3 regions of the Nonomuraea sp. NPDC049504 genome follow, and region 2 is predicted to be linked to each of the others. Evidence: riboswitches for the same ligand, from Rfam matches in the RefSeq annotation. Region 2 holds a riboswitch; each other region holds the start of a gene.

Region 1 (12,506 bases), on a different contig from region 2:
CTCGTGAGGCCCGTGATCGAGCTGTAGGAGGGGTACAGCGGCGCCAGCAGGAGCTGCACCACGTACATGACGATGCCGAAGATGACGCCGTCGAGGAGCCTGGCGAGCAGGCGCTGCCACCACTCGGCGAGCGGCGCGGGCGCACCGGGCGGCTGGACGCCGACCGGCTGGCCGTAGGGCTGCCCGTAGCCGGGCTGCTGGCCGTAGCCGCCCTGGCCGTACGGCTGGGGCTGCCCGTAGCCGGGCTGCTGGCCGTACTGCTGCTGGGGGTCGTAGCCCTGCTGGCCGTAGGCCTGCTGCCCGTAACCGGGCTGCGACTGCTGCTGCTGGCCGTAACCCTGCTGCTGCCCGTAGGCCTGCTGGGCGTCGTAGCCCTGCTGGCCGTAGCCCGGCTGGGACTGCTGCTGCTGACCGTAGCCCTGCTGGCCGGACGGGGGCTGCTGGCCGTAGCCCTGCTGCTGGCCGTAGCCCTGCTGCTGGCCATAGCCGGGCTGGGACGGCGGCTGCTGCCCGTAACCCTGCTGCTGCTGGCCATAGCCCTGCTGGGGGTCATAACCCTGCTGCTGCCCGTAGCCGGGCTGCGACGGGGGCTGCTGTCCGTACTGGGGCTGCTGGCCATAGCCCGGCTGGGACTGCTGCTGCTGGCCGTAGCCCTGCTGTTGCTGGGGGTCGTAGCCCTGCTGTTGCTGAGGGTCGTAGCCCTGCTGCTGCTGCTGGGGGTCGTAGCCCTGCTGGGGGTAGCCCTGCTGGCCGTAACCGGGCTGCGACTGCTGCTGCTGGCCGTAGCCTTGCTGGCCGTACTGGGGTTGCTGGCCGTATGAGGGCGGCTGCTGGCCGTACTGGGGTTGCTGCTGGCCATAGCCGTACTGTTGTTGTTGCTGTCCGTACTGGGGCTGCTGCCCGTAGGCATCGTCCGCCCGGTAGCCGACCACAGTGACGTCCGGGTCGGGCTCGCCGGGGTGGCGGCCCGCGTTCTGCTGCCCGTAAGGGGTGCCGGGTGCAGAGTTCTCGCCGGATTCGTCCTGTGGATACGGCGGCTGTCCGGTGCTCACCGTGTCACCTCGCTTCGAGTGCGCATGTGGCACGTGTCAGGACACATGCCTGTGCTGCCCAACGTATCGACATAGGTATCAACAATCACCTTTCCATCTGGTCAAGGTCCGCGTCACCCGATGTCAGATGCAGCAGCATGCGGGTGTTGCCCAGGGTGTTCGGTTTGACGTGTTCCAGGTCGAGGAACTCCGCGACACCCTCGTCGTACGAGGCCAGCAGTTCGGCGTACACCTCGGGTGAGACCGGCGTGCCCTGAATCTGGCGAAAGCCCAGTCTTGCGAAGAAGTCGACCTCAAAAGTCAGACAGAATACACGCCGCAGACCTAGATCATTCGCCTGCTGTATCAGCGCCGAGACGATCCGATGGCCGACGCCCATGCCACGGCACTGCGGGTCCACGGCCACGGTACGGACCTCGGCGAGGTCCTCCCAGAGCACGTGGAGCGCACCGCAACCGACGACCTGCCCGCCCCGTTCGGCCACCCAGAACTCCTGTACGTCCTCGTACAGGGTGACGGTGGCCTTCTTCAGGAGCCGCGAGCCCGAGCCCGCCCCCGCGTAGGTGTCCACAAGCCTCCTGATGTCCCGCACATCGGGCGTGCGGGCGCGCCGGACCACCACCGCGGTCTCAGCTGTTGTCAGTTCGGCCACCTGCTCCATGGCCCTCCAGGGTACAGATGTCATTACGGCTCGGCCCTAACTCCCACGTCTCGGCCCATGCTGTTACAACTCGTGCTCATCCGAGCACGAGCTCTGAGCAGGCCCGCGAGTCACCAGATCGAGCGGCAAATCCGTCATAAGTTGCGTTTCGTACGGCCAGGCACGAGATCACCTTGTGACTCTTCGGTTGTGAAACCTCTACAGAGTCGGCAGTTCTGGTTGAGCACGAACCCGGAGTGCATTAGTGTCCAGCGACGATGTTCCCCGCGTGTCGCGCGCGGGCGACACGCCTAATCCTCCGCGAGGAGGAGCCGGGGAACCGCCGGTGACGCCCCCCAGCGCCACCATCGGGGTGAATCCGCAACGTCCGGTAGGGCTGCTCCGGCCCGAACCCGTCAGCTAACCCGGCAGGCGTCGACGAGAGGAGCTGGTTGGTGAAGCGCACGCGCAGGCGTGAGAGGACGATCGCGGGCAAGCACGCCCGCCCTCCGCAACGTGCCTCCCGGCGGTCGCGTCTGCTCGGTGTAATAAGTGTCACACTGGCCACCTTTTTGGTCGCCGCCCCCGTCGGCTCGGCGTCCGCCGACCCCAAGCCCTCGCTCCAAGACCTCGCCAAGCAGGTCGAGAAGATGCACACCGAGATCGAGACGCTGGCCGAGGAGTACAACAGCCAGCGGGAGAAGCTCAAGAGCGCCAAGCGGGCCGCTGACGCCGCGAAGAAGACGCTGGCCACCAGCGAGGCCGACCTCGCCGCCAAGCGCGCCAAGGCCGCCGCACTGGCCGAGAACGCCTACATCACCGGCGGCCTCAGCCGCGCCCTCGCCTTCGCCACCTCCGACGACCCCGACGAGTTCCTCGACCGCGCCGCCACCACGTACGTGCTGCAGCAGCAGCAGGGCGAGGCCGTCAACCAGGTCACCAAGGCCAGGGAGGCCGCCGAGCGGGCCAAGGCGGGCGCCGCGACCCGCATCAAGGAGGTCGAGAAGCTCATCTCCGACCTCGACGGCAAGCGCGACAAGATCACCAAGCTGGTCACCAAGGTCGAGAGCAACCTCTTCAGGCGGGCGCTCGGCGAGGCGGGCCGGCCCGGCACCCGGGCCCAGCGCGTCAACCTGCCCATCGTGGGCAGCGGCAAGGCCGCCCAGGCCGCCAGGTGGGCGCTCACGCAGCAGCTCAAGCCGTACGTGTGGGGCGCAGAAGGCCCCAGCTCCTACGACTGCAGCGGCCTCGTCATGGCCGCGTACCAGCAGGTCGGCATCTCGCTGCCGCACTACACCGGCAGCCAGTGGACGGCGGGCCGCCACATCGACCGCTCCGAGCTGCGCCCAGGCGACCTCGTGTTCTTCTACAGCGACCTGCACCACGTGGGCATCTACCTCGGCGGCGGCATGATGGTGCACGCCCCGCGGACCGGCGACGTCGTCCGCATCGCCTCGATCGAGCGGCGGCCCTTCGCCGGCGCGGTGCGCATCGCCGACTGAGCCGCCCCGACTGGAGCCGCCCCCGATCGAGCCCGCCCCGACTGGAGCCGCCCCAACCGAGCCCGCCCCGATAGGAGCCGCCCTGCGAGGTCCGCAGAAGGCCCTACAGGGGCCCGCAGGGCCCGCCCCACACGAGCCCGTCGCCGGTGATCAGATCAGCTGGCGGCGGGCAGCCCAGGCCACGGCCTCGATCGCCGTGGCGACGCCGATGCGGTCGCAGATGCCCCGCAGTCTCCGGCGTACGGTACGGCCGCTGATGTCCAGCCGTCTCCCCACCCGGTCGACCGTGACCCCTTTCGCCAGCTCCGACAGCAATGCGAGGTCCGCATGGCTGAGTTCAACACCTTCAGTGAGCACTTCCATCGGGAGCCCTCCCCCCCAACAGCAGAACGTGGGCCTCTCGACCGGACCCAGGTTGCTCCTCGCAGACCGTAAACGCATTCTGGAAAGGTCGTCAAGCATGACAACCGTGTGGCTTGACCAGCACTATTGACATGATCCGAAATATGTGACGCCCTGGCGATAAAGCACTACAGAACGCCGCCGATTAAGCAGCCCACACAACGCGAAAATCGGCGCTGAACGCCTTTCGATCTTTCTCATCGCACCCATGAGAAGCCGCCCGGCCGACGTACGGGCAGCACGACGGAACGGCCGGTCGGCGAGGTGTTCCAGGGCGGCGCGGCCTCGTCGCGGGCCGGCTCGCGACGGCTCGCGACGGCCGCCCCTGGCCACGCGGCGGAGCCGCCCGCACCTGCGCGCCCGACCCGCCTGCGGGCCTGCGAACTTGACCAGGTGCTTACAGACGATCAAATGTCGGAAAGCGGGCCGACCAGAATGCGGTTCGGCGCAGGCGTCCAGAAGTGCCCTGACCGCGCACGCGAAACGGCGGCGCCGCCCTCAGGGCAGCGCCGCCGCACATGTGCTCAGTGGCTGGGCTCAGTGGCTGGACTCAGTGGCTGGGCTTGACCAGCGGGAACAGAATGGTCTCGCGGATGTTCTTGCCGGTGAAGGCCATGATCATCCGGTCGATGCCGGCGCCCATGCCCCCGGTCGGCGGCATGGCGTATTCGAGCGCCTGCAGGAAGTCCTCGTCGAGCTGCATGGCCTCGAGGTCGCCGCCGGCGGCCAGTAGCGACTGCTCGACCAGCCGGCGCCGCTGCTCGATCGGGTCGATCAGCTCGGAGTAGGCGGTGCCGAGCTCGGTGCCGAACCCGATGAGGTCCCACTTCTCGGTCAGCAGCGGGTTGTCGCGGTGCTGGCGGGTCAGCGGCGAGGTCTCCAGCGGATAGTCCATGACGAACGTCGGCTGCACCAGCGTGTGCTCGACCAGCGCCTCGAACAGCTCCTGCACGAGCTTGCCCGAGCCCCACTTCGGGTCCCAGTGGACCTCGCGGCGGTCGGCCAGCTTGCGCAGCTCCTCAAGGGTGGTGGAGGTGGTGATCTCCTCGCCCACGGCCTGCGAGACCGCGCCGTAGAGCGTGATGCGCGGCCACTCGGCGATGCCGAGGTCGATCTCCTGCCCGTCGTGCACGACCACCGTGGTGTCGAGTGCGGCCACCACGGCCTTCTGGTACATGCGCTGGGTCAGGTCGGCCATGTCGTTGTAGTCGAGGTAGGTGCCGTAGGCCTCGAGCATCGTGAACTCGGGGTTGTGGGTCGAGTCGGCGCCTTCGTTGCGGAAGTTCCGGTTGATCTCGAAGACCTTCTCGATGCCGCCCACCACGAGCCGCTTGAGATAGAGCTCGATCGCGATGCGAAGGTAGAGCTCCATGTCGTAGGCGTTGATGTGGGTCTTGAACGGCCTGGCCGCCGCGCCGCCGTGGATCGGCTGCAGCATCGGCGTCTCGACCTCGAGGTAGCCCTCTTCGTGCCAGAAGTCGCGCACCGCGCGCACGGTGGCGCTGCGGACCCGGGCCATCTTCCTGGCCTCGTCGTTGACGATGAGGTCGACGTAGCGCTGGCGCACCCGCGCCTCGGGGTCGGTGAGGCCGATGTGCTTCTCCGGCAGCGGGCGCAGGCACTTGGCGGTGATCTGCCAGCTGTCGGCCAGGATGGACAGCTCGCCGCGCCGCGAGGTGATGACCTCGCCGCTCACGCCGACGTGGTCACCGAGGTCGACGTCGCGCTTCCAGCTCGCCAGCGACTCCTCGCCCACCTTGTCGAGGGAGATCATCACCTGCAGGTCGCCGCCTCCGTCGCGGAGGGTGGCGAAGCAGAGCTTGCCGCCCACGCGGTTGAGCATGACGCGCCCCGCGACCGCGACCCTGTCGCCGGTCGAGGTGTCGGGCTCCAGGCCCTGGTATTTCTCCCTGACCTCGGCGTTGGTGGCCGTGCGTGGGAAATTCACCGGGTAAGGGTCGACGCCCTCGCTGCGAAGGCGGTCGAGCTTCTCCCTCCGGATGCGCATCTGCTCGGGAAGTTCGTCGCTCACAACATCAAAGGGTAGGGGATATGGCGAACTGCAAGGGCTCGTCGGCCTGCTGTAGATCCTCTGCAAGAGTCCTGGCTTACCAATATCTCACGAGCTCAGGGGGGAGCCGGTAGGGAGCCGGCCCAGGGAGCTCAAGGAGAGAAGATGTTCAAGAAGATCGCCACAGGGCTCCTGGCCGCCGCCGCGACGACCGCTCTCGCCCTGTCACTTCCCACCGCCGCTCAGGCTTCCAGCTTCGACCACCACCGGGACTCCTCCGACAGCTGGGGCCCCGTCCACGCCAAGTTCGGCCTGGCCAAGGCCGAGGGCTGGATCGGCGTCGACTGGAACCGGCGCGGCACCCACAACGAGGTCAGCGTCGCCGGCCGCCTCTACGACCGCGACAACCGCACCTACCGCCGCGGCGGCAAGTGCGCGTTCGTCACCTTCCAGGCCCGCGAGTTCCGCAGCGGCTGGGACACGGTCTACACCGACAAGTACTGCGGCTACCCCGGCTTCGAGCGCTTCCGCTTCGAGGTCGAGGACGTCTCGGCCGTGCGGGTGAAGGTCTGCCAGGCCGGCCCGCAGCGCAACGCGTGGCCGACGAACTGCGGCCGCTGGGACTACATCTACTCCGCCCGCCACTGACCGTGGCAGGCACACGAGCGGCCCCCCGCATCGGCGGGGGGCCGCTCTTTCACGTGTACGGGGGTCAGCCGGCGTTCCTGTGGTAGATCAGCCGCAGCCCGATGAGGGTCAGCCACGGCTCGTGCACGTCGATCGAGCGCGACTCGCCCACCACGAGCGCCGCGTGGCCGCCGGTGGCCACCACGGTGACGTCGTCGGGGTCGTCGGCGAGCTCGGCGGCCATGCGCTCGACGATGCCGTCCACCTGGCCCGCGAAGCCGTAGATGATGCCGGCCTGCAGCGCCTCGACGGTGTTCTTGGCGATCACCGAGCGCGGCCTGACCAGCTCGACCTTGTGCAGCTGGGCTCCGGCCGCGGCCAGGGCGTCCACGGAGATCTCGATGCCGGGCGCGGTGACCGCCCCGACGTACTCGCCCTTGGCGGAGACCGCGTCGAACGAGGTCGCGGTGCCGAAGTCGACGATGATGCAGGGGCCGCCGTACTGGTCGATGGCGGCCAGCGCGTTCACGATGCGGTCGCTGCCGACCTCTTTGGGGTTGTCCATGCGTACGGGCACGCCGGTGCGGATGCCCGGCTCCACGATCACCGCGGTCACGTCGCCGTAGTAGCGGCGGCACATCTCGCGCATCTCGTTGAGCACGCTCGGCACGGTGGAACAGATGGCGATGCCGTCGACGTCGGCCCCCTTGAGCAGTGGCGACTGGGCCAGCAGCCCCTGGAGGACGACCGCGATCTCGTCGGCGGTGCGGCGGGCGTCGGTGGCGAGCCGCCAATGCTCGATGACGTCCTCGCCCTCGAACAGTCCCAGCACCGTGTGCGTGTTGCCGACGTCGATCGTGAGCAGCATCAATTACCCCCGCAGATCCAGTGCGATGTCCAGGGCCGGCGCTGAGTGCGTTAGCGCTCCCACCGCAAGGTAGTCGACGCCAGTGTCCGCCACATCACGGGCCGATTCCAAGGTCAATCCCCCACTCGCCTCAAGAGCAACCCTGTTTTTCGCCCGATTTTTCACGACTTGTACGGCACGCGCGGTGTCCTCGACCGTGAAGTTGTCCAGCAGGATCAGCTCCGCGCCCTCGTCGAGCACCGGGTCGAGCTGGTCCAGCCGGTCGATCTCCACCTCGATCGGCAGGTCCGGGTACCGCTCCCTGACCGCCCTGAACGCCTCGGCCACGCCTCCCGCCGCCACCACGTGGTTGTCCTTGATCAGCGCCGCGTCCGACAGCGACATCCGGTGGTTCACGCCGCCGCCGCAGCGCACCGCGTACTTCTCCAGCGCCCGCAGCCCCGGCAGCGTCTTGCGGCTGTCGCGCACCCGCGCGCCCGTGCCGTCGATCTCCTCCACCCAGCGGCCGGTCAGCGTGGCCACCCCGGACAGGTGGGTGAGCAGGTTGAGCGCGGTGCGCTCGGCCGTCAGCAGCCCGCGCACCGGGCCCTCCAGCGTCATCAGCACGTCGCCCGCCCTGACCCGCTCGCCGTCCTTGGCCGCCCGCTCGGCCCGCGCCGCGCCCAGCCGGACGAACACCGCCTCGGCCACCGCCAGCCCGGCCACCACGCCGTCCTTACGCGCCACCACGTCGGCGACCGCCCGCTGCTCCGCCGGGATCGTGGCCAGGCTCGTCACGTCGCCCGCCTCCTGGAGGTCCTCGTCCAAGGCGCGGGTGATCAGCGCGTCCACCTCGGCCGGGTCGAGCCCGGCCGCCGTCAGCTCCTGCGCCAGGCGCGCGGGCATCGTGTCCTCGTGCGGCGTGTACGTCATGCGCAGCCCCTCCTCGGTCAGCGTCACGTCCAGGTGGCCGAGCCACTCGTTGTCGTCGCGTACGTCGTGGTCCTCGCGCCAGTGCGAGCCGCGCGTCTCCAGCCGGGCCGCCGCCGCACCGGTGAGCGCGGTGGCCACCGTGAGCAGGTTCGTGGCCTCCCACGACTCGGTACGCGGCGGCACCGCCACCGGCGTCCACCGGGCGTCGCGCAGTGCCCTGGCGGTCTCCATGAGCGACTCGCGGCTGCGCAGCACGCTCGCGCCCGCGCTCATGTGGGCCTGGATCCTGGACCTGACCCGGGGGTCCACCAGCCCCTCCTGGGCGGTGGCGGGCACCGGGTCGCCGGGCGACGGGCGTACGGCGTGGATGTCCTCCGCGATGCGCTCGGCGAAGACGAGCCCTTCGAGCAGCGAGTTGGAGGCCAGCCGGTTCGCGCCGTGCACGCCGGTGCAGGCGACCTCGCCGCAGGCGTACAGGCCGTCGATGCTGGTACGGCCCCGCAGGTCCGTACGGACGCCGCCGCTGGCGTAGTGGGCCGCGGGCGCGACCGGGATGGGCTCGGTCACCGGGTCGATGCCGTGCTCGCGGCAGGCCGCGTAGATCGTCGGGAAGCGCGTCTCCCACATCTCGCGGCCGAAGTGGCGGCCGTCGAGGTAGACGTGCTCGCGCCCGGTCTCGCGCATCCTGCGGGTGATGGCCTTGGTCACGACGTCGCGCGGCGCGAGGTCGGCCAGCTCATGCACGCCGGTCATGAACCGCTCGCCCTCGTGGTCGATGAGGAAGGCCCCCTCGCCCCTGACCGCCTCGGAGATGAGCGGCTGCTGCCCGGTCGAGCCCGCGCCCAGCCAGAGCACGGTGGGGTGGAACTGGACGAACTCGATGTCGCGCACCACCGCACCCGCGCGCAGCGCGAGCGCGACGCCGTCGGCGGTGGAGACGACCGGGTTGGTGGTGACCGCGTAGACCTGGCCCATGCCGCCGGTGGCCAGCACCACCGCCCTGGCGTGCACCGCGCCCACGCCGTCGCGCGCTCCCTCGCCCATCACGTGCAGGGTCACGCCCCTGGCCCGGCCCTGGGCGTCCTTGATCAGGTCGAGCACCAGGGCGTGCTCGATGACCTCGATCGAGCCGGCGCGCACCGCCTCGACCAGGGCCCGCTGCACCTCGGCGCCCGTGGCGTCGCCGCCGGCGTGCACGATCCTGCGCCGCCGGTGCCCGCCCTCCCTGCCGAGCTGGAGCTCTCCGTCACCGGTGCGGTCGAACCGCGCGCCCCTGTCCATCAGCCGCCGCAGCGCTCCCGGGCCGTCGGTGACGAGCGTGCGCACCGCCCGTACATCGCACAGCCCCACCCCTGCGACCAGCGTGTCGTTCAGGTGTTCCTCGGGGGTGTCATGCGGGTCGAGCACGGCGGCGATGCCGCCCTGCGCCCAGCGGGTCGAGCCGGACGACAGGCCGTCCTTGGTGACGACCAGAACCTTGGCCGCCGGCTCCAGCTCGGCGTAGCGCAGGGCCACGGTCAGGCCCGCGACGCCGGAGCCCACGACGACCACGTCCGCGTCCACGGTCCAGCCCGGGTCGGGAGCGGTCAGACGCAGGGGAATCGCCGGTGCACTCATGGGGGTCTCCTCACTGAGGCGATTTCGTCACTATGACGATAACGCCTGGGCGCGCGTGAGCATGCCCCGGGGGTGGTCAGGACGGACGGTCGGCCGGGCCCAGCGTGAGGGTGACGTTGTCGATCAGCCGGGTGCTCCCCACCCTGGCCGCCACCGCGAGCACGGCCAGCCCCTCGAAGTCGTCATCGACCTCGCCGAACGTGGCCGGATCGACCAGCGCCAGGTAGTCGAGGTCGAGCGCGGGACCCGCCGCGTCGAGCAGCTTGCGCGCCTCCGCCCTGATCTCGTCGGGCGTGAACTGCGCGGCGCCGGCCCGCAGCGCCCGCGACAGCGCCAGGGCGACCTGCCGGTCGTCCTCCGACAGGTAGCGGTTGCGGCTGGACAGGGCCAGGCCGTCGGGCTCGCGTACGGTGGGGGCGCCGAGGATCTCGATGGGCAGGTCGAGGTCGGCGACCATGCGGCGGATGAGCGCGAGCTGCTGGGCGTCCTTCTGCCCGAAGACCGCGAGGTCGGGCTGCACCAGGTTGAACAGCTTGAGCACGACCGTCAGCACGCCGTCGAAGTGCCCCGGGCGCGCGGCCCCCTCGACGACGCGGCCCATCTCGCCGGAGGAGACGGCGACCTGGCGGTCGGGCGGATACATGTCATCGGCGGAGGGGTGGAAGACAACCTCGACGCCTTCGGCCCGGCACACGTCCAGATCGGCATCGAATGTACGGGGATAGCGCGAAAAATCCTCATTAGGGCCGAACTGCAGAGGATTGACGAAAATGCTGACCACGACCTGATCGGCGCGCACCCGGGCCTGCCTGATCAGTGACCGGTGCCCCTCGTGGAGCGCGCCCATGGTGGGCACCAGCGCCACCGTGCCACCACGGCGCGCCTTGACCAGGTCCTCCCGGTTTCTGGCGACGATCAGCTCCATCAGAGTCTCCCGAGGGGACCGTCGCCTTTAGGCGACGGGGGAATGGGGAGCGGGAGGGCCGTCAAGGCTCGGGCGTGCAGTGATCTGTCAGGTCCGCGCATCAGAGATCTCCGTTCATCGCGCATTGGATGGATGACACTGTTTCTATGACCGTGTGACTCGTCAGGTGCGCACTTCCCCAGGCGCGGCGTACGACCTCGGATACCACGTGGTGTGGTGCCCAAAATACCGCCGCCCGGTCCTCGGCGGACGGGTGAAGGACCTGCGTTTCCGGTTGCCCACGCTGTGGTCGCGGTCCTGCTTGGTGGCCATGGTCGGCGCTGTGTCGGCCGAGACGGTGCGGCGCTGCATCGAGACGCAGTATGAGCGGGCACCCAAGGCGGGTGGCCGTGCGTAGGTCTTACAAGTTCCTCATGCGTCCGACCGCGCACCAGCGGATCGCGCTCACCGCGTGCCTGGACGACCACCGCGCCCTGTACAACGCGGCGCTTGAGGAGCGGCGTGAGGCGTACAGACGGTCCAAGGTGTCGATCCGGTACGGCGACCAGTCCGCCCAGCTGAAGGAGATCCGCGCCGACGACCCCGATCAGGCGCGCTGGTCGTTCTCCTCTCAGCAGGCGACCCTGCGCCGCCTGGACAAGGCGTTTCGCGCGTTCTTCGGCCGCGTCAAGGCCGGTCGCACTCCGGGCTTTCCGCGTTTGAAGGGCCGGGGCTGGTTCGACACGGTTGAGTGGCCCAAGGACGGCGATGGCTGCCGCTGGAACTCCCAGCCCGAGCATCCGTCCGCCACGTTTGTCCGCCTTCAAGGTGCCGGGCATGTCCGTGTCCACCGGCACCGCCCGGTGCGGGGCCGGGTGAAGACGATCAGCGTGAAGCGGGAAGGCTCCCGCTGGTTCGTCGTCTTGTCGTGCGACGACGTGCCCGCCGAGATCCTGCCCGCCACGGGTGCGGTCGTCGGCGTGGACATGGGCGTGGCGTCGTTCTTGACCACCTCGGATGGCGAGCAGGTCGGCAACCCTCGACACCTCACGGCGTCCGCCGGGAAGCCGGCAACCGCTCAGCGGGACCTGGCCCGTAAAAAGCGCGGGTCCACGCGCCGCCGTAAGGCGGTCGCCCGCGTCGCGGCCCTGCACGGCAAGGTCCGGCGTCAACGACTCGACGGCGCGCACAAGGCTGCGAACGCCCTGATCCGCGACTACGACATGATCGTGCACGAGGACCTGCGGATCACGAACATGACCAAGAGTCCGGCCCCGAAGCCGGATGGCGAGGGCGGGTTCCTGCCCAACCGCGCGGCGGCCAAGGCCGGACTGAACAAGAGCATCCTGGACGCGGGCTGGGGGGTGTTCCTGACGGTCCTCGCGCACAAGGCTGAAAGCGCCGGTCGAGAGCTGATCGCGGTGAACCCCGCCGGCACCTCCCGCACGTGTGCCCGTTGCGGGCACTGCGCGAAGGACGATCGTCTCACCCAGGCATCGTTCGTCTGTACGGCGTGCGGTCATGCCGCGCACGCCGACGTGAACGCGGCCGTCAACATTCTCAGGGCAGGGCTTGCCCTTCGCCAGGCTGCGCAAGCGGCTTAGCGAGAAGCCGCTCCCTCCAGGGAGCGGAGGAGTCACAACAGCCCTCCGAACGCGACGGTCAGGTCCATATATTGCCCCCCAGTGCGTCGAGCAGCCGCTCCGCCTCCTCCGGCTTGAGCAGCCCGGCCGCCAGCGCGCGGTCGGCCGTGAGCCTGGCCAGCGCGATGTAGGCGTCGGCCGCCTCGGGCGCGGCCAGGATGAGCGCGTCGACGTGTTTGCGTACGGTGCCGGCGTCTCCCCTGACGACGGGACCGGTCAGGCCCGCGATGCCGAGCCGCAGCACGTTGTCGAGCGCGGCGCCGAGCAGCGGGCCCAGCATCCGGCCTGGATGCTCGACCCCGATGCCGCGCAGCAGGTCGCCCGACTC
Region 2 (12,506 bases):
GGCCACGAGGACCACCTGGGCGTCACCTATTACGCGCAGGGCCGCGACATCCTCATGGACGGCGGCTTCCACTCCTACGAGAAGAGCTCCTACCGCTATTGGACGCTCTCCCCCGAGGCGCACAACGTCCCGACGGTGGTGGGCGCCCGCTTCCGGCCGCGCACGGCCAGCAAACTCGCCAAGACGTCGTACGGCAAGGACCGCCAGGCGTTCCGGCTGACCGACAAGGCGTACGGGGTGAGCCGTACCAGGTCGGTGCTGGTCGACCACGGGGACGACCTGATGGCGGTGTACGACGCGGCCTCGGGCGGCAAGAAGGTGCGCAACATCTGGCGCTTCGCGCCCTCGCTCAAGCTCATCTCGAAGGGCGGCGGCAAGGTGGTGCTGGGTGACGGCAAGTTCAGGGTGACGCTGCTGCAGCTCGACTCGTCGTGCTCCCGGGTCGGGGGGCAGAAGGTCGAGCGGGGCGGCAAGCTCGGCTGGGTGTCGCCGGCGTACCTGTCGAAGCAGCGGACCAACGTCGTCGTCTCGCCGGCCGCGAAGTCGCTGCTGACGGTGATCGTGCCGGGCACCGACTCGCCGAAGGTGTCGTGCTCGGGCGGCAAGGTCAAGGTGAACGGGGTGTCGTTCGCGGCCAAGGTGCTCTGAGCGTCGGGCCCCTTCCGCAGGGGCCCGGGCCTCCGTCAGCAGTCGTGGCCGGCCCGCAGCAGGCCGTACGTGACCGCCTGCTCAAGCGCCTGCCAGGAGGCGTCGATGATGTTCTCCGCCACCCCGACCGTGGCCCAGTCGGCGGTGTCGTCGCTGGAGGTGATGAGCACGCGGGTGACGGCGTCGGTGCCGTGGGCGCCCTCCAGGATGCGGACCTTGTAGTCGACCAGGGCGAGCTTGGCCAGCTCGGGGTAGAGCCGCTCCAGCGCGAGCCGGACGGCCTTGTCGAGGGCGTTGACGGGGCCGTTGCCCTCGCCGGTGGCGACGATGCGCTCGCCCTTGGCGTGCAGCTTGACGGTGGCCTCGCTGACCAGCTCGCCGCCCTTGGTGCGTTCGACGATGACCCGCCACGACTCGACCTCGAAGTGGCGCTTGCGCTCGCCTTCGACGGTGTCGCGCAGCAGCAGCTCGAAGGAGGCGTCGGCGGCCTCGAAGGTGAAGCCCTGCGACTCGAGGTCCTTGACCCGCTCGACGAGCGCCTTGGTGTGCTCGGGGGTCAGCTCGTAGCCCAGCTCGCGGCCCTTGAGCTCGACGGAGGCGCGGCCGGCCATGTCGGAGACGAGCATGCGCATGTCGTTGCCGACCTGGGCGGGGTCGATGTGCTGGTAGAGGTTGGGGTCGACCTTGATGGCGCTGGCGTGCAGGCCGGCCTTGTGGGCGAAGGCGGAGGCGCCGACGTAGGGGGCGTGGGAGTTGGGGGTGACGTTGGTGACCTCGGTGATCGCGTGCGCGATGCGCGTCATGTCGGCCAGCGACTGCTCGGGCACGAGGTCGAAGCCGCGCTTGAGCTGGAGGTTGGCGACGACGGTGAAGAGGTTGGCGTTGCCCGAGCGCTCGCCGTAGCCGTTGGCGCAGCCCTGCACATGGGTGGCGCCGGCCTTGACCGCGGCCAGGGTGTTGGCGACGGCGCAGCCGGTGTCGTCGTGGCAGTGGATGCCGACGCGGGCGCTCGTACGGACGGCCTCCTGGACGATCTCGGCCAGCTCGTCGGGCAGCATGCCGCCGTTGGTGTCGCACAGGGCGATGACGTCGGCCCCCGCCTCGGCGGCGGTCCTGACGACCTCCAGCGCGTACGCCGGGTTGGACCGGTAGCCGTCGAAGAAGTGCTCGGCGTCGAGGAAGACGCGCTGGCCCTCCGCACGCAGGTGGGAGACCGTGTCGCGGATCATCGCGAGGTTCTCCTGGAGCGTCGTGCGGAGAGCCAGCTCCACGTGCCGGTCGTGACTCTTGGCGACAAGGGTCACGACCGGCGCGCCGGATTCGCGCAAGGCGGCCACCAGGGGGTCGTCGGCGGCCTGCACACCTGCCCGGCGGGTCGCGCCGAACGCGGCGAGTTGCGCGTGCTTCAGGTCGAGCTCTGTTCGGGCCAGCCTGAAGAACTCGGTGTCCTTGGGGTTGGCGCCGGGCCAGCCCCCCTCGATGAAGCCGACGCCCAGGCCGTCCAGGTGACGAGCGACGGCGAGCTTGTCGGCGACGGTGAGGTTGAGCCCCTCCTGTTGCGCGCCGTCGCGTAGCGTCGTGTCGTAGACGTGGAAGCGGTCGTCGGCCATGAGTCTCTCTTCTCTGCGGAAGCTTCTCTGCGAAGGACGTTCTCGGGAAAACCCGGGAAAACAAAAAGACCCCTCACGGACGTGAGAGGTCTGCGCGCTGGCGGTGTCCCGGTATCAGCCAGCGCGCCTGCCGATAATGAGCAGACCGTAGAACATGGTGCCGCCCAGTCTGCCACACGGATTCACCATCTGGCACACCGGTCTCACTCCCTGGGACACGGCACGGTGGGGGCGGTCACACCTGGACGCCGATGCCTCCGGTGATCAGGCGCTCGATCGCGGCGGCGTCGAACACCTCGCCGCCCAGCATCTGGCCGTCGAGCAGCACGGTCGGCGTGCCCTCCAGCGGGACCCTGGCCGTCTGCGCCAGGTGCGCCTCCGCGTACGTCTGCGACTTCACGCAGTCGTCCACCGACGCGCCGGCCTTCCTGGCCGCCGCCGACAGCTCCTCGACCGTGAAGCCCGAGGCCACGCCGTGCGGGGCGGGCTGCATGGCGTACACGGCGTCCCTGAAGGCCAGCCAGTTCTCCTCCGGTACGCAGCGCGCGGCCGCGGCGGCGCGGACGGAGTTGGAGCGCATGGGCTCGTCCCGGAAGATCGTGACGGTGTGGAAGACGACCTTCACCTTGCCCTCCTTGGCCAGGCGCTGGATCGTCGCATCGACCTTGGTGTGCATGTCCTTGCACACCGGACAGTCGAAGTCCTCGAACACGTCGAGCACCGGAGCGTCGCTGCCCAGGTCGGCCAGGATCATCGACCCGTCCGCCTGCCTGCTCAGCTGCACCCCGTCGGACGACGCGCCGGGCTGGGAGAACGCCAGCACCCCGAGTACGGTGATCGCCGCGAAGGCCGCCACGACCGCCATCAACCGCTTCTTCATGAGCCCACTCTCACCTTTGTCGATCGCGCAGACCCTATCGGAAGCGCGGACAACGGCCATCACGCGCGTACGGCCCCGGCGCGCCGGGCAGGTTCGTCTGCGGGGGATGAAGGGGGATCAGCCATGCGATACGTGACACTGGGTCGCGAGGGCCCGACGGTCTCGGCCCTGGGGTTCGGCGCGATGACGCTGGCGCCCAGGGTGTACGGCGACGTGAGCGAACCGGAGGCGACGCAGGCGCTCCTGGCGGCGCTGGACGCGGGCGTCACGTTCGTCGACACCGCCGACATCTACGGCGCCGGGCACAGCGAGACCCTGATCGGGCGGGTGCTGCGGGGCCACAGGGACGAGGTGGTGCTGGCCACGAAGTTCGGCGGGAACTCCGACGATCAGGGCAGGCTGGTGCCGGGCATGGGCCGGCCCGAGTACGTCCGCAGGGCTCTGGAGGCCAGCCTCGACCGCCTGCGTACGGACCGGGTGGACCTCTACTACCTGCACAGGCTCGACCCCACGACGCCCGTCGAGGAGACGATGGGCGCGCTGGCCGAGCTGGTCCAGGCCGGGGACATCCGGTATGTCGGCCTGTCGGAGGTGTCGGCGGCGACGCTGCGGCGGGCCTGCGCGGTCCACCCGGTGACCGCCCTGCAGACCGAGTACTCGCTGTTCCACCGCTACCCCGAGCAGGACGTGCGCCCGGCCTGCGACGAGCTGGGCGTCGGGTTCGTGGCCTACAGCCCGCTCGGGCGCGGCCTGCTCGGCGGCACGATCAGGGGCAGGGGGTCGCTGGAGGAGGGCGACTGGCGCCGGGGCAACCCGCGCTTCCAGGAGGGCAACCTGGACCGCAACGTGGAGCTGGCCGACGCCGTGGCGGGCCTGGCCGGCGAGGTGGGGCTGCCGGTGGCGCAGCTCGCGCTGGCCTGGCTCGTGCACCGCGGCGCCGTGCCGATCCCGGGGACGCGCCGGGCCGAGAACACGCGGGCCAACGCCGCGGCCGCCGACGTCACCCTCGACGAGGAGACGGTACGGCGGCTCGAGGCGCTGGTGCCGCCCGGCGCGGTGGCCGGCGAGCGCGGCAACGCCGCCTACCTGGCCAACCTCGACACCTGAGCGGGCACGGGGGCCGGGGCGGGCTCAGGCGGCCCCGCGCCCCCTGGGATGCGGGCGTCAGGCGATCTTGTGGACCCAGTTGTGGGTGTCGGGGCGGGCGCCGTACTGGATGCCGACCAGTTCCTCGCGCACCCGCATGGTGATCGGGCCGGGCGTGCCGTCGCCGATCGTCCATGAGCGGTCGGCGCCCTTGACCGTGCCGACCGGCGTCACCACGGCCGCGGTGCCGCACGCGAACACCTCGGTCAGCTCGCCGCTCTCGCAGCCGGCCTGCCACTCCTCCACGCTGACCAGCCGCTCCTCGGTCTCCAGGCCGAGGTCGCCGGCCAGCTCCAGGATCGAGTCGCGGGTGATGCCGGGCAGCAGCGTGCCGGTGAGCGCGGGGGTGACGAGCTTGCCGCCGATGACGAAGAACAGGTTCATCCCGCCCATCTCCTCGACGTAGCGGTGCTCGTGCGCGTCGAGCCAGACGACCTGGTCGCAGCCGTTCTCGACGGCCTGCCGCTGCGCGACGAAGGCCGCGGCGTAGTTGCCGCCGCACTTGGCGAACCCGGTGCCGCCGGGCGCGGCCCGCGTGTACTCGGTGGACAGCCAGACGGAGACGGGCTTGATGCCGCCGGTGAAGTAGGAGGCCGCCGGGGAGGCGATCACCATGTACCGGTACGTCTTCGACGGGTAGTTGACCCCGAGCGCCGGCTGCGTGGCGATCATGAAGGGCCGCAGGTAGAGGCTGTGCCCCTCGGCGGTGGGCACCCACTCCTTGTCGGTGCTGACGAGCAGGTCCAGCGACTCGACGAACGTCTCCTCGGGCAGCTCGGGCATCGCCATGCGCTGGGCCGAGCGGTTGAAGCGGGTGGCGTTGGCGTACGGGCGGAACATCACGATCGAGCCGTTGGCCTGCCGGTACGCCTTCAGCCCCTCGAACAGCTCCTGGGCGTAGTGGAAGACCGCGGTGGCCGGGTCGAGAACGAGCGGCCCGTACGCCTCGAGGCGCGCGTCGTGCCAGCCCTTACCCTCGGTGAAGTCGATCGAGACCATGTGGTCGGTGAAGACCTGCCCCCACCCCGGGTTCGCCAGTACCTGCTCCCGCTCGGCCGCGGTGCGAGCATGGTCGGAGAGCTGCACGTCGAAGCTGAGCTTCTGAGCGATGGTCATGACGTCGGTCCTTCTCTCTGCGATCTACCGAAACCTACCGGAAGCTGCCCGCTGTCTGCGGTTTCTGCGACGGCCGCGAGAGGCGGCCGCGCCGGGAGGCAGTCCGTACTTCCTATTGTCTCGCTATATGGGATGGCAAGGGGTCAATGGGGGATATAGCCCCCATTTCTCCGTACAGGGACACGAAAAAGCGCCCGGCAGTCCCCTCAGGGCCGCCGGGCGCTCGTGATCGGGCTAGGCGGTCCTAGCCGGATACTCGCGCGGTGATGTCGTCGCCGATCTGCTGCGTGCCGCGCGGGGCGGACCCCGCGACGCGCGCCGCGATGTCGTCGGCGACGGCCTGCTCCACCCTGGCCGCCTCGGCGCTCAGGCCGAGGTGGTCGAGGAGCATGGCGACGGAGAGGATGGTCGCGGTCGGGTCGGCCTTGCCCTGGCCCGCGATGTCGGGCGCGCTGCCGTGGACCGGCTCGAACATGCTGGGCGCGGCGCCGTCGGGGTTGATGTTGCCGCTGGCGGCCAGGCCGATGCCGCCCGCGATGGCGGCGCCGAGGTCGGTGATGATGTCGCCGAAGAGGTTGTCGGTGACCACCACGTCGAAGCGCTCGGGCTGGGTGACGAAGAACATCGAGGCCGCGTCGATGTGGGAGTAGTCGACGGCGATCTCGGGGTAGTCGGCGGCGACCCGGTTGACGGTGCGCTGCCACAGGTCGCCCGCGAAGGTGAGGACGTTCGTCTTGTGGACGAGCGTGAGCTTCTTGCGCGGGCGCGACTGAGCTTTCTCGAAGGCGTAGCGGACCACGCGCTCGACGCCGTGTGCGGTGTTGAGCGACTCCTGCGTGGCGATCTCGTGCGGGGTGCCGCGCCGCATGGCGCCGCCGGTGCCGGCGTAGAGGCCCTCGGTGCCCTCGCGGACGACGATCATGTCGATCTTCTCGGGCGGGGTGTCGGCCAGCGGGGTGCGCACGCCGGGGAACAGCTTGACCGGGCGCAGGTTGACGTAGTGGTCGAACTCGAACCGCAGCCGCAGCAGCAGGTCGCGCTCCAGGACGCCGGGCGGCACGCTGGGGTCTCCGACGGCGCCGAGCAGGATGGCGTCGTAGCCGCGCAGCTCGTGGAGCACCGAGTCGGGCAACGTCTCGCCGGTGCGGTGATAGCGCGCGGCGCCCAGGTCGTAGTGGGTGGGCTCGATCTTGGTGCCCACGGCATCCAGGACCTTGAGCCCTTCTGCGACGACCTCGGTGCCGATGCCGTCACCGGGGATGACAGCCAGGCGGATGTTACGCGACTCCATGGGCGGTAGCTTACCGGCTCGTCTCGACTGACGAACACATCATCTCATTTTCCGGACGTCCGATTTTGCATGCATTGCGACCTTTTGACCGATTCGTTAGAGTCCGTCAGGCCTAATCCACGCAGCAGGTGCGTGGAGCCGGGGACCCACCTCTCCCCCAGGGGCGAATCGGCTTCGCCGTAGGGCTGTCTTCCAGGCCCGAGCCCGTCAGCTAACCCGGCCGGCCGCATGGAAGGACAGACCCCTGTCTCGCATTGCCATCGCCCTGGCGGGTGTCGCCGCCGGGCTCATCGTGTGCCCCCCTCCGGCCTCCGCCGCGCCGACGCCCGCCGGCCCCGGTGAAAGCCGTCACTCCCCCGACACGAACTCCGACCCCGACACGAAATCCGGCCCCGGCACGAAATCCGGCCCCGGCACGAAATCCGGCCCCGGCACGAAATCCGGCCCCGGCACGAAATCCGGCCCCGGCACGAAATCCGGCTCCGGTACGAACGCGGCCGGCTCGATCACTCTGACCGGCCCCGAGGTCAAGCGCATCCAGCAGCAGCGCGCGCCCAAGCCGGCCTGGAAGACCGCCCTCAGGTTCGCGATGCACCAGCGCGGCATCCCGTACGTGTGGGGCGGCACGAGCCGCAGCGGGTACGACTGCTCCGGGCTCATGCTCAGGGCGTACCAGAAGGCGGGGATCCACCTGCCGCGCACCGCCGCCGAGCAGTACAACGCGTTCTCCCGGAAAATCAGCTGGAACCATCTCAAGCCCGGTGACCTGGTCTTCTTCAGCGGACTCGGTCACGTGGGCATGATCTCCAAGCCCGGCTACATGGTGCACGCGCCGCACTCGGGCGACGTGGTGAAGGAGGAGAAGCTCTCCGACTGGCGCCGGCAGGCGTTCGTCGGAGCGGTCAGGCCCGACCGCGAGGGCGTCCGTCAGTGGCGCGAGCTGCAGAAACGGCGCGATGACCCCGCTCCGTCGATGCTGACCGCGACCCTCTGACCTTGCACCACCCGGACGAGCGGCCCCGTGCGAACGAGCGCGGGGCCGTTCTGGGCTCACCTGCTCTGGGGGGCTCCGCCGTTGTCACGCCGGTCGAGGGCCATCTGGACGGCCTCGGCCGCCTCGTCCTCTTGGTCCTCGGCACGGTTGTAGGCATACATCTCGTACATGTGGCTCATCTCGCTTCGCGGACGTGTTCCTGAGAAAGGGGGGAAGCCGGACTCCGGTCGCGAGCCCGACCGGGCCTGAATCTCGTGGTCCGGGTCACGGACCGGACGAAGGGACTTGACGGCCGACGTATACGCCGCGCACCGCGGCGGGTCGTCGACCTGCCCTAACAGGCCCCGCCGCGGCAGGTAATGAGTACGAGAACCTGGCGCATCACCGGCTACAGTACCCGAGGACAGTGCTTGGATGTCCTACTATCTCGCATCCTGAGACGCAAAAGGGCCGCCACCCGAACGGGTGACGGCCCTGCGCAGGTCAGAGGGTCAGTCCTCCAGGTCGACCGAGCGGCCGCTCTCGGCGCCGATCTCGGCGCCGATCTGCTCGACCACCTCGGCCGGGATCGCCGAGTCGACGGTCAGCGCGATGAGCGCCTTGCCGCCCTTGACGTCACGGGCCACCTGCATCGAGGCGATGTTGATGCCGTGCTCGCCGAGCAGCCGGCCGACCACGCCGACGACGCCGGGGCGGTCGGTGTAGGTGTAGAAGCACAGGTGGGCCGTCGGCTCGATCTCCATCTCGAAGCCGTTGACCTCGACGATCTTGGTGATCTGGCGCGGCCCGGACAGCGTGCCCGACACCGAGACCGTGCGGCCGTCGGCCAGCACGCCGCGCACGGTCACCAGGTTGCGCCAGTCGGGGCTCTCGGAGCTGGTGACCAGCTCGACCGCGATGCCGCGGTCCTTGGCCAGCAGCGGCGCGTTGACGTAGGTGACCTGCTCCTCGACCACGTCGGCGAAGACGCCCTTGAGCGCGGCCAGCTCGATCACCCGCACGTCCTGGGCGGCGATCTCGCCGCGCACCTCGACGTCGAGCTTGGTGGCCACCTCGCCGGCCAGCGCGGTGAAGACCCGGCCCAGCTTCTCGGCCAGCGGCAGGCCCGGCTTGACGTCCTCGGCCACGGCGCCGCCCTGGACGTTGACCGCGTCGGGCACGAACTCGCCCGCGAGGGCCAGCTTCACGCTGCGCGCGACCTGGGTGCCGGCCTTCTCCTGGGCCTCGTGGGTGGAGGCGCCGAGGTGGGGCGTGACGACGACCTGGTCGAGCTCGAACAGCGGGCTGTCGGTGCACGGCTCCTTGGCGAAGACGTCCAGGCCGGCTCCCGCGACCCGGCCCTCCTTGATCGCCGCGTAGAGGGCGCCCTCGTCGACGATGCCGCCGCGCGCGACGTTGACGATCCGCACGTTGGGCTTGACCTGGTGCAGCTCGCGGTCGCCGATGAGCCCGACCGTCTCCTTGGACTTGGGCAGGTGGACGGTGATGAAGTCGGCCTGCTTGAGCACCTCGTCGAGGCTGACCAGCCGGACGCCCATCTGCGCGGCGCGGGCCGGCGGCAGGTAGGGGTCGTAGGCGATCAGCTCGACCCCGAACGGCGCCAGCCGCTGGGCCACGAGCTGGCCGATCTTGCCGAGGCCGAGGATGCCGACGACCTTCTCGTCGAGCTCGACACCGGTGTACTTCGAGCGCTTCCACTCACCGTTCTTCAGCGCGGCGTGGGCCTGGGCCGTGTTGCGCGCGCTGGCCAGGATGAGCGCGATGGTCTGCTCGGCGGCGCTGGTGATGTTGGAGGTCGGAGCGTTGACGACCATGACGCCGGCCTTGGTGGCCGCCTCGACGTCGACGTTGTCGAGGCCGACCCCCGCGCGGGCGACCACCCGCAGCTTGGGCGCGGCGGCGATGGCCTCGGCGTCGACCTGCGTGGCGGAGCGGACGATGAGCGCGTCAACGTCGGCGAGGGCGGGCAGCAGCTGGGAACGGTCGGCGCCGTCGGTGTGGCGGACCTCGAAATCAGCGCCGAGTACGGCGAGACCGGCCTCGGACAGCTCCTCTGCGACCAGAACGACGGGCTTGTTCACTGGTGTGGATCCTTAAGGCAGGGCGGGCTTGGGAGGGACACGTCCACGGATCCCCCCGGCGGTCCCACAGAGTCTATCGGGCGCTTGTGAACGCGTTCACGAGGGACTCACGATGTGAGACGGGAGGCCCTGTACCCAGCAGAGTGGAAAGTCATCCACGCCGCTCCCATCTTTGTCTTGATCGGGAGATTTATTCGCCATTAGCCTGATAAGCCGTGGCCGACTACCTATGGTTCGTCATATGAGCATCGGGAATCCTGCGCTTGCCGACGTGCTCGCCCAGCATGGCACTCCGCACCGCCTGCTGGGCGCTCTTGCCGACGGTGGAGTCCTGGTGGCAGTGCGACCAGATCGTTCCGTGGTCCTCGGGACCACTCAAGTAGGTGACCGGGTGCTGCTGGGCTACACCAGCGCCGCCACCTACGCCCGGCACCGCGGAAGCCATTCGCTGTCGGCCTGCGACGCCGACACCATCCTGGACATCCAGCGCGTCACCGGAGTACGCGAGATCGTGATCGACGCGGCAGGCCCGGCCGCCGCGGCCGTGCCCATCGACGATCTCCAACGCTTCCTCACCACGACGCGCACGGGGCCCACACCCGTGCTGTCGGGGGCGGCGCCCGCCGCCTACGCCACGGGCGCGATGGCCACCGTGTCACGCGGCGCCGCGCTCGCGCAGGTGGCTCCCCCGTCGCCCGAGGCCCCCGCGCTGCCGTGGGTGCCCGCGCCGCGGCCGCACCTGTCGGGGCCGATGCAGCAGGTGGACCCCGGCTACCGGCGGTGCACGCATCCGATCCTGCCCGCGCTGCGGCAGGCCATCGCGTACCTGCTGATGGACTTCCCGCTCGTGCACCACGTCTGGATCAGCGAGGCGCGCACGGCGTCCGGTGCCCCCGGGATCATGCTGCACGTCAAGGTGCACATGTCCGCGGCCGAGGACGTCGTACGCGACCTGCACCGCCTCGTACGCGCCCGGCTGCCGCAGTTCGCCGCCTCAGGGGCGCCGATCCTGATGGCCAGGGTCGCCGACGCGCGCAGCGAGCGCCGGATGATCGAGATCGGCGCGCACGTGGTCTGCGCCAGCGTGAACGACTGACCGGCGGAGGGCCCGCGAAAGTGGGCCCTCCCCAACGAGCCCTCACTCGGTTTCAATGAGGTAATGATCACACCGGGGGTGGGCACGGCCACCGTCCCGAAAGGCGTGCGGTTCGGCTATGGGATCGGGTCGTTCTGCACCTCGACCGTCAACGCGGTGCCCGGCCTGCTGCTGCTGTTCTACATGACGAACTTCCTCGCCGTCCCCGCGTGGCTGGCCGGTGTGGTGGTGACCGCGCCCAAGATCTGGGACCTGATCATCAACCCGCTGGTCGGGCGCTGGTCTGACCGGACGGTCTCGCGCTGGGGGCCGCGCCGGCCCTGGCTGCTCGCCGGGGCGTGCACGCTGCCGGTCGCCTTCTTCCTGGTGTTCGCCGGGCCGCCGCTGACCGGGGTGCCCGCCGCGCTGTACGTCGGCGCCTGCTTCATGGCCACGGCGACCGCGTACGCGCTGTTCGAGGTGCCGTACAAGGCGATGCCCAGTGAGATGACGCACGATTACCACGAGCGCACGGCGCTGCTGCAGTGGCGGATGGTCTTCATCGGCGCGGCCACCGCGATCAGCGGCGTGCTGGCGCCGGCCATCGCCACCGGCGACGGCGCGCACGGCACGCTGAGCAGCTACCGGACGATGGGCCTGACGATCGCCGTCATCCTGCTCGTCGCCATGCTCGCCTCGTTCCTCGGCACCGCCCGCGCCCCCATGACGGGAGCGCCGGAGCCGGACCGCGGCGGGTGGCGCGAGCAGTTCGCGGCGATCAAGGGAAACCCGGCGTTCATCTGGCTGACCGTGCTGGCCTGCACGCAGATGCTGGCCGTCAGCATGATGCTGGCCGCCGCGCCCTACTTCGCGACGTACACGCTCGGCTCGGCGGGGGCCACCCAGACGCTCTTCGCCGCCCTCGTCGGGCCGATCCTGCTGACCATGCCGCTGTGGGTGCGGCTGGCCAGGCGCCTCGACAAGCGCGGCGCGATGGTGCTGGCCACGGTGATGTTCGGCGGTGGCACCACGGCCGCGATCGCCACGCCGCTGTTCGGCTCGGTGTGGGCGCACCTGTGGATCCTGCTGGTCGGCGTCGGCTACGCCGGTGTGCAGCTCCTGCAGTTCTCGATGCTGGCGGACGTCATCGCGGCCGACGCGGCGGAGACCGGCAAGCGGCGGGCCGGTGTGCTGACCGGGTTGTGGACGGCCATCGAGAGCGGGGTGAGCGCGTTCGGCGCGCTGATCTTCGGCGTGGTGCTGTCGATCGGCGGGTTCATCGAGTCGGAGCCGAGCCGGCCGGTCGAGCAGCCGGAGAGCGCGGTGACCGCCGTCCTCATCGGGCAGACCGTGATCCCCGCGCTGATCATCTTCTCCTCGGTGCTGATGGTCATGAAGTACCGGCTCAAGGCGCCCGCCGCGCCGGCCCCTGCCGGCGCCGAGTGACCGCCGTCAGGTCCTCCCCTTCGCCATGGCCTCGCAGTGGTCGAGCCAGCGCAGCTCCGCCTCGGCCTTGAAGATCAGCGAGTCGAGGACCAGGCGCTGCGCGAGGCCCTCGCCCGCCCTGTGCTTGGCCCTCGTGTGCTCCTGCAGGGCGCGCATGGTGGCCTCCCGCTGGGTCTGGAGGACGGCGGCGACGTCCACGCCGCCTGCCACCGCCATGGC
Region 3 (4,193 bases), on a different contig from region 2:
GCCGAAGGAGGACGCACATGTCGTCCGCAGAAACAGCCCCTGGGGCGCACACCGGCGCCAGAACCTGGCTCGGGCTGGTCGTGCTGGTCCTGCCCGCCATGTTGCTGTTCATGATGCTGACCGTTTTGTTCCTGGCCATCCCCCAACTGGCCGCGGACCTGAAACCGAGCAGCACCCAAACGTTGTGGATCATCGACATCTACGGCTTCCTCATGGCCGGGCTCCTGGTCACCATGGGCACCCTGGGCGACCGCATCGGTCACCGCCGGCTGCTGATCGCGGGCGCGGCCGTCTTCGCCGTCGTGTCAGTGATCGCGGCCAACACCTCCGACCCCGCCATGATGATCGTCTGGAGGGCGCTGCTGGGCATCGCCGCGGCCACCCAGATGCCCGCCACCCTGGGACTCATCTTCTCCACGTTCGCCAACCCCCGGCAGCGCGGCATCGCCGTCGGCATCTGGTCGGGCGGGATCTCCGTCGGCACCGGTCTCGGCCCGGTGATCGGCGGGGCGCTGCTGGAGGCGTTTTCGTGGCGCGCGGCCTTCCTCATCGCGGTGCCCATCATGGCGATCGTCGTGATCGGCGCGCCGCTGCTGCTGCCCAACCCCCGTAACCCGGCCGCCGGCCGCCTGGACCTGTTCAGCGTGCTGCTGTCGCTGGCGACCCTGCTGCCGATCGTCTACGGCGTCAAGGAGCTGGCCAGGCCGGACTCGCTGATGCCCGCGCTGGCCGGCATCGCGGCCGGGCTGGCCTTCGGCGCGTGGTTCGTGCTGCGGCAGCTGCGCCTGCCCGAGCCGCTGCTGGACGTGCGGCTATTCGCCAACCGTACGGCCGGTGGCGCGCTGGGCGTCTTCCTGCTGGCGGCCACCGCGCTCGGCGGCATCTATCTGCTGTTCACTCAGTACCTGCAGCTCGTCGAGGGGCTCTCCCCGCTGACGGCCGGGCTGTGGGTGCTGCCTGCCGCCGCCCTGCTGGTGGTCGTCTCCACCCTCTCACCCGTCCTGGTACGGCGCGTCCGCCCCGGATACCTCATCGCGGCCGGGCTTGCCGTGCAGGTGATCGGCTACCTGATGCTCACCCAGGTCAACGCCGCCGGCGGGCTCCCGCTGCTGGTCGCGGGCTTCATCGTGCTGTATCCCGCCGTCGCGCCGTCCATGGCCCTGACCACGAACCTGGTCGTCGGCTCGGTGCCGCCGCAGAAGGCAGGGGCGGCGTCCGGGCTGGCCACCACGTGCAGCGACCTGGGTATCTCGCTCGGCATTGCGATCATCGGCAGCATCGGCGCCGCCGTCTACCGCGCCCAGGCCGCCACCACCCTCCCCGCCGCCCTGCCGTCCGAGGCCGCCGCGGCAGGCCGCGAGAGCCTGGACGGCGCGGTCTCGGCCGCGCAGAGTCTGCCGGCCGACCTCGGCACGGCGCTGCTCGCCCCGGCTCGCGAGGCCTTCACCAGCGGGCTCAACACCGCCGCCGTCATCGCCGCGGCCATCGCCGCCGGCGCGGCGATCCTGGCGATCACCAAGCTCCGCCACATCCCCGCGACCGGCCCCGCCGCCGAGGCCGAGCAGTCCTGACGCATCCAGCCGCGAAAGAAGACCACCGTTGACCACGGACCCGAACACATCCTCACCGCCTACAGCACCGAGGAACTCCTCCGAAGGCGCAGCGTCAAGTGGCGGGAGTTCCCGCCGGACGTCCTGCCCATGCGCATCGCGGAGATGGACCCCCGCTCGTCGAGCCCATCTCCTCAGCACTGATCACCGCCATCGGCCGCGGCAATACCGGTTACGCGCTCGTCGGCCGGCTCCCCGAGGCGCTTGAGATCCTCTCCGAGGATCTACGTCCCTACACGGCGGGACGGCCGAGGCCCCGCAGCTGCTCAGGAGTGAGTGCGGAGACGTTCTGGTCGACGGGGGAGTCGGTGTACTGGTGGATGGTCCAGGACTTCCAGTCGGCGGGCGGAGCGAGCTGGCCCTTGGGCTTGCTGTAGTGAGCGACCCAGAGGGGGTAGTCGGCCAGGCCCTTGCCGTAGGTGTTGGCGAAGTTCCAGCCGCTGTACAGCATCGGGGTGACCCCGGTCTTGGTCTTCACGTGGGACAGCCAGGCCTTGGCCCAGGCGTTGACCTCGGCGACGGACCTGCCGTCGGTGGTCTCCAGGTCCAGGACCAGCAGATCGCCGGCCTTGGCGGGCTGGGAGTTGACCATGGCCAGGAAGTACTCGGCCTCAGCGATGGGGTCGTTGCCGGGGTGGCCGTAGTGGTAGGCCCCGCGCACGATTCCCTTCTTGCCTAGCTCGCTCCAGTGTCGGGCGAACGAGGCGTCGCGGAAACTCGTGCCCTCGGTGGCCTTGATGATGCCGAACTGTGCCGGGCTGGCGTTCCAGTCGTAGTCGGACTCGTACCGCGAGACGTCCACGCCGTAAGTAAACGACCTGGCTTCGTGCTGAGCGCTGTGGGTCGCGTCGTGGCCCGTGGTCTCGGCGAACGCCGTCCCCGTCACGCCGGTGATGGCTGCGGTTCCGGCCAGGACGGCTCCTGCTACGGCAATGCTGAAGCGCTTGTAGTCGAGCTTGATGGTGTTGACTCCTTGCTTCCATGCCGCCTACCGGGTTAGCTGACGGGTTCGGGACTGGAAGTGCCCTACGGACGCCGCCTGGTTGGCGTCCGATTCACCCCAAAGAACGATGGGTCCCCGGCTCCGCAGTGTCTGCGGACTCGGCGGCCGAGCGCCCTCGCACGAGAGTGCTGGAGATGGCGCACGGTCCGGTCAAGAAAGGCGGCGTCAGGCGAAAGGCTCATCCATAGGACGCCGCGCTGCCTAAAGGTACATATTTACCCAAAGAGAGTGCAAGTGGAGCAAAGTGGACGTCCACGAGTCGGGGCTCTTTCGGGCGAGAACTGCCGTGCCAGCAGGGGTTTCCGGTTTGGGTAAAGCCTCACGCCCGTCGCTGCTTGTCCTGTTCGGCGTAGCTCGTGAAGGCGAAACTCCGGTCGGCTGTGTGACTCCAGGGCACTGTGTGGCAGACGATACAAACGATTCGGCAACGCTCTCTCATCGATCGTGAGTAGGTAAAGGATTTTATCGGGATCGCCTGCAGGGCAGGGTATTCCGTCGCCTTCTCCCGAGGCTCGCTTGCATCTTTCTATGCGTTTCGCTTACCTTCGAGGACTCACGGCGTATCGCCTGGCAGCGTTGCCTGTCGCGGAACGTCTCTGTATTGCCGAGACCGCCTCTCACCAGCATGAACGTCGTGACTGCGGGTGTGATGCGGCCGCCGAATTCGCGATCTCGCGGAGCCGGGGACCCACATGTTCCTGGGGTGAATCGGCGCGCTCCGCAGGAGCGTTCCGTAGGGCACTTCCACGCCCGAACCCGTCAGCTAACCCGGTAGGCGGCATGGAAGCAAGGAGCAATTTCCACTCATGCGTAAGAACGTCTTCGCCCATGCCCTGAAGCCCGCGACCCTTGGCGGGTTGGCCGCCGCGGCCAGTGTGGCTACAGGCGCGATGCTCGCCGGCACGCCAGCCTTCGCCGCCGACCACCAAGCCCAGAAGCCTGCGACGCAGGCGTCCGCGCAGTCGGTGCTGAAGATCGCTGAGTCGCAGATCGGCGTGGCAGAGAACGCCGCGGGTGGCGGAACGCCGTTCCACAGCTGGTACATGTCCTCCCAGCGGGCGAAGGAGACCATCGCCCGTGACGGCGGCAGCGTGCAGGCCTACGCCAACGCGCCGTGGTGCGCCATGTTCGTCTCCTGGGTGGGCGAGAAGGCGGGTGCCCGTTCGACCGTGGGCTGGGATGCGTACACCGTCACCTGGGCCAAGTGGTTCCAGGCCAACAAGAAGTGGGGCACGCTCGCCAAGCCCGGCGCCGTCGTCTTCTACGACTGGAACGGCAAGAGCACTACGGGCATCGACCACATGGGCCTGGTCAAGCAGGACAACGGCAACGGGACGATCACCACGGTCGAGGGCAACACCGGCAACGGCAAGGTCGAGCAGCGGATCCGGCCCAAGTCGCAGGTGGTGGGCTACGGGTACCCCGAGTACAAGGCCTGACCTGTAAGCAGGCCGACAGAGAGCTCCTTGCCAGTGCGATGGTCAAGGGAACACGGGTGGTGCAGGACGACTTCCTGCACCACCCGTTGCATGTGAAGCCTGCCTGAGGCACGGTGAGCGGCCGGCGCCGTGCAGCCTCCG

What was found. Region 2 has a riboswitch for cyclic di-AMP ahead of AB0K28_RS29500 (NlpC/P60 family protein). Riboswitches for the same ligand answer to the same signal wherever they lie in the genome.
Region 1: linked by a shared signal. The riboswitch ahead of AB0K28_RS10400 (C40 family peptidase) and the one ahead of AB0K28_RS29500 (NlpC/P60 family protein) in region 2 are both predicted to bind cyclic di-AMP.
Region 3: linked by a shared signal. The riboswitch ahead of AB0K28_RS16875 (GH25 family lysozyme) and the one ahead of AB0K28_RS29500 (NlpC/P60 family protein) in region 2 are both predicted to bind cyclic di-AMP.

The regions. Positions count from the first base shown of each region.
Region 1 is NZ_JBFAPT010000004.1:289,725-302,230, forward strand. Features, by position in the region: gene AB0K28_RS10390 (RDD family protein) at 1-1,052, opposite strand, end outside; gene AB0K28_RS10395 (amino-acid N-acetyltransferase) at 1,138-1,713, opposite strand; cyclic di-AMP (ydaO/yuaA leader) riboswitch at 1,991-2,142, shown strand; gene AB0K28_RS10400 (C40 family peptidase) at 2,265-3,194, shown strand; gene AB0K28_RS10405 (LuxR C-terminal-related transcriptional regulator) at 3,345-3,557, opposite strand; gene lysX (bifunctional lysylphosphatidylglycerol synthetase/lysine--tRNA ligase LysX) at 4,147-5,628, opposite strand; gene AB0K28_RS10415 (hypothetical protein) at 5,773-6,255, shown strand; gene AB0K28_RS10420 (type III pantothenate kinase) at 6,320-7,102, opposite strand; gene AB0K28_RS10425 (L-aspartate oxidase) at 7,106-9,631, opposite strand; gene panC (pantoate--beta-alanine ligase) at 9,708-10,556, opposite strand; gene AB0K28_RS10435 (hypothetical protein) at 10,711-10,953, shown strand; gene AB0K28_RS10440 (transposase) at 10,970-12,139, shown strand; gene AB0K28_RS10445 (DUF2520 domain-containing protein) at 12,198-12,506, opposite strand, start outside.
Region 2 is NZ_JBFAPT010000017.1:11,015-23,520, forward strand. Features, by position in the region: gene AB0K28_RS29470 (heparinase II/III family protein) at 1-648, shown strand, start outside; gene cimA (citramalate synthase) at 684-2,258, opposite strand; gene AB0K28_RS29480 (thioredoxin domain-containing protein) at 2,494-3,138, opposite strand; gene AB0K28_RS29485 (aldo/keto reductase) at 3,262-4,245, shown strand; gene AB0K28_RS29490 (branched-chain amino acid aminotransferase) at 4,303-5,400, opposite strand; gene AB0K28_RS29495 (3-isopropylmalate dehydrogenase) at 5,645-6,691, opposite strand; cyclic di-AMP (ydaO/yuaA leader) riboswitch at 6,791-6,932, shown strand; gene AB0K28_RS29500 (NlpC/P60 family protein) at 6,984-7,685, shown strand; gene serA (phosphoglycerate dehydrogenase) at 8,177-9,766, opposite strand; gene AB0K28_RS29510 (hypothetical protein) at 10,008-10,862, shown strand; gene AB0K28_RS29515 (MFS transporter) at 10,926-12,287, shown strand; gene AB0K28_RS29520 (PadR family transcriptional regulator) at 12,294-12,506, opposite strand, start outside.
Region 3 is NZ_JBFAPT010000008.1:104-4,296, forward strand. Features, by position in the region: gene AB0K28_RS16870 (MFS transporter) at 18-1,571, shown strand; gene AB0K28_RS16875 (GH25 family lysozyme) at 1,843-2,496, opposite strand; cyclic di-AMP (ydaO/yuaA leader) riboswitch at 2,581-2,727, opposite strand; cyclic di-AMP (ydaO/yuaA leader) riboswitch at 3,260-3,406, shown strand; gene AB0K28_RS16880 (CHAP domain-containing protein) at 3,420-4,052, shown strand.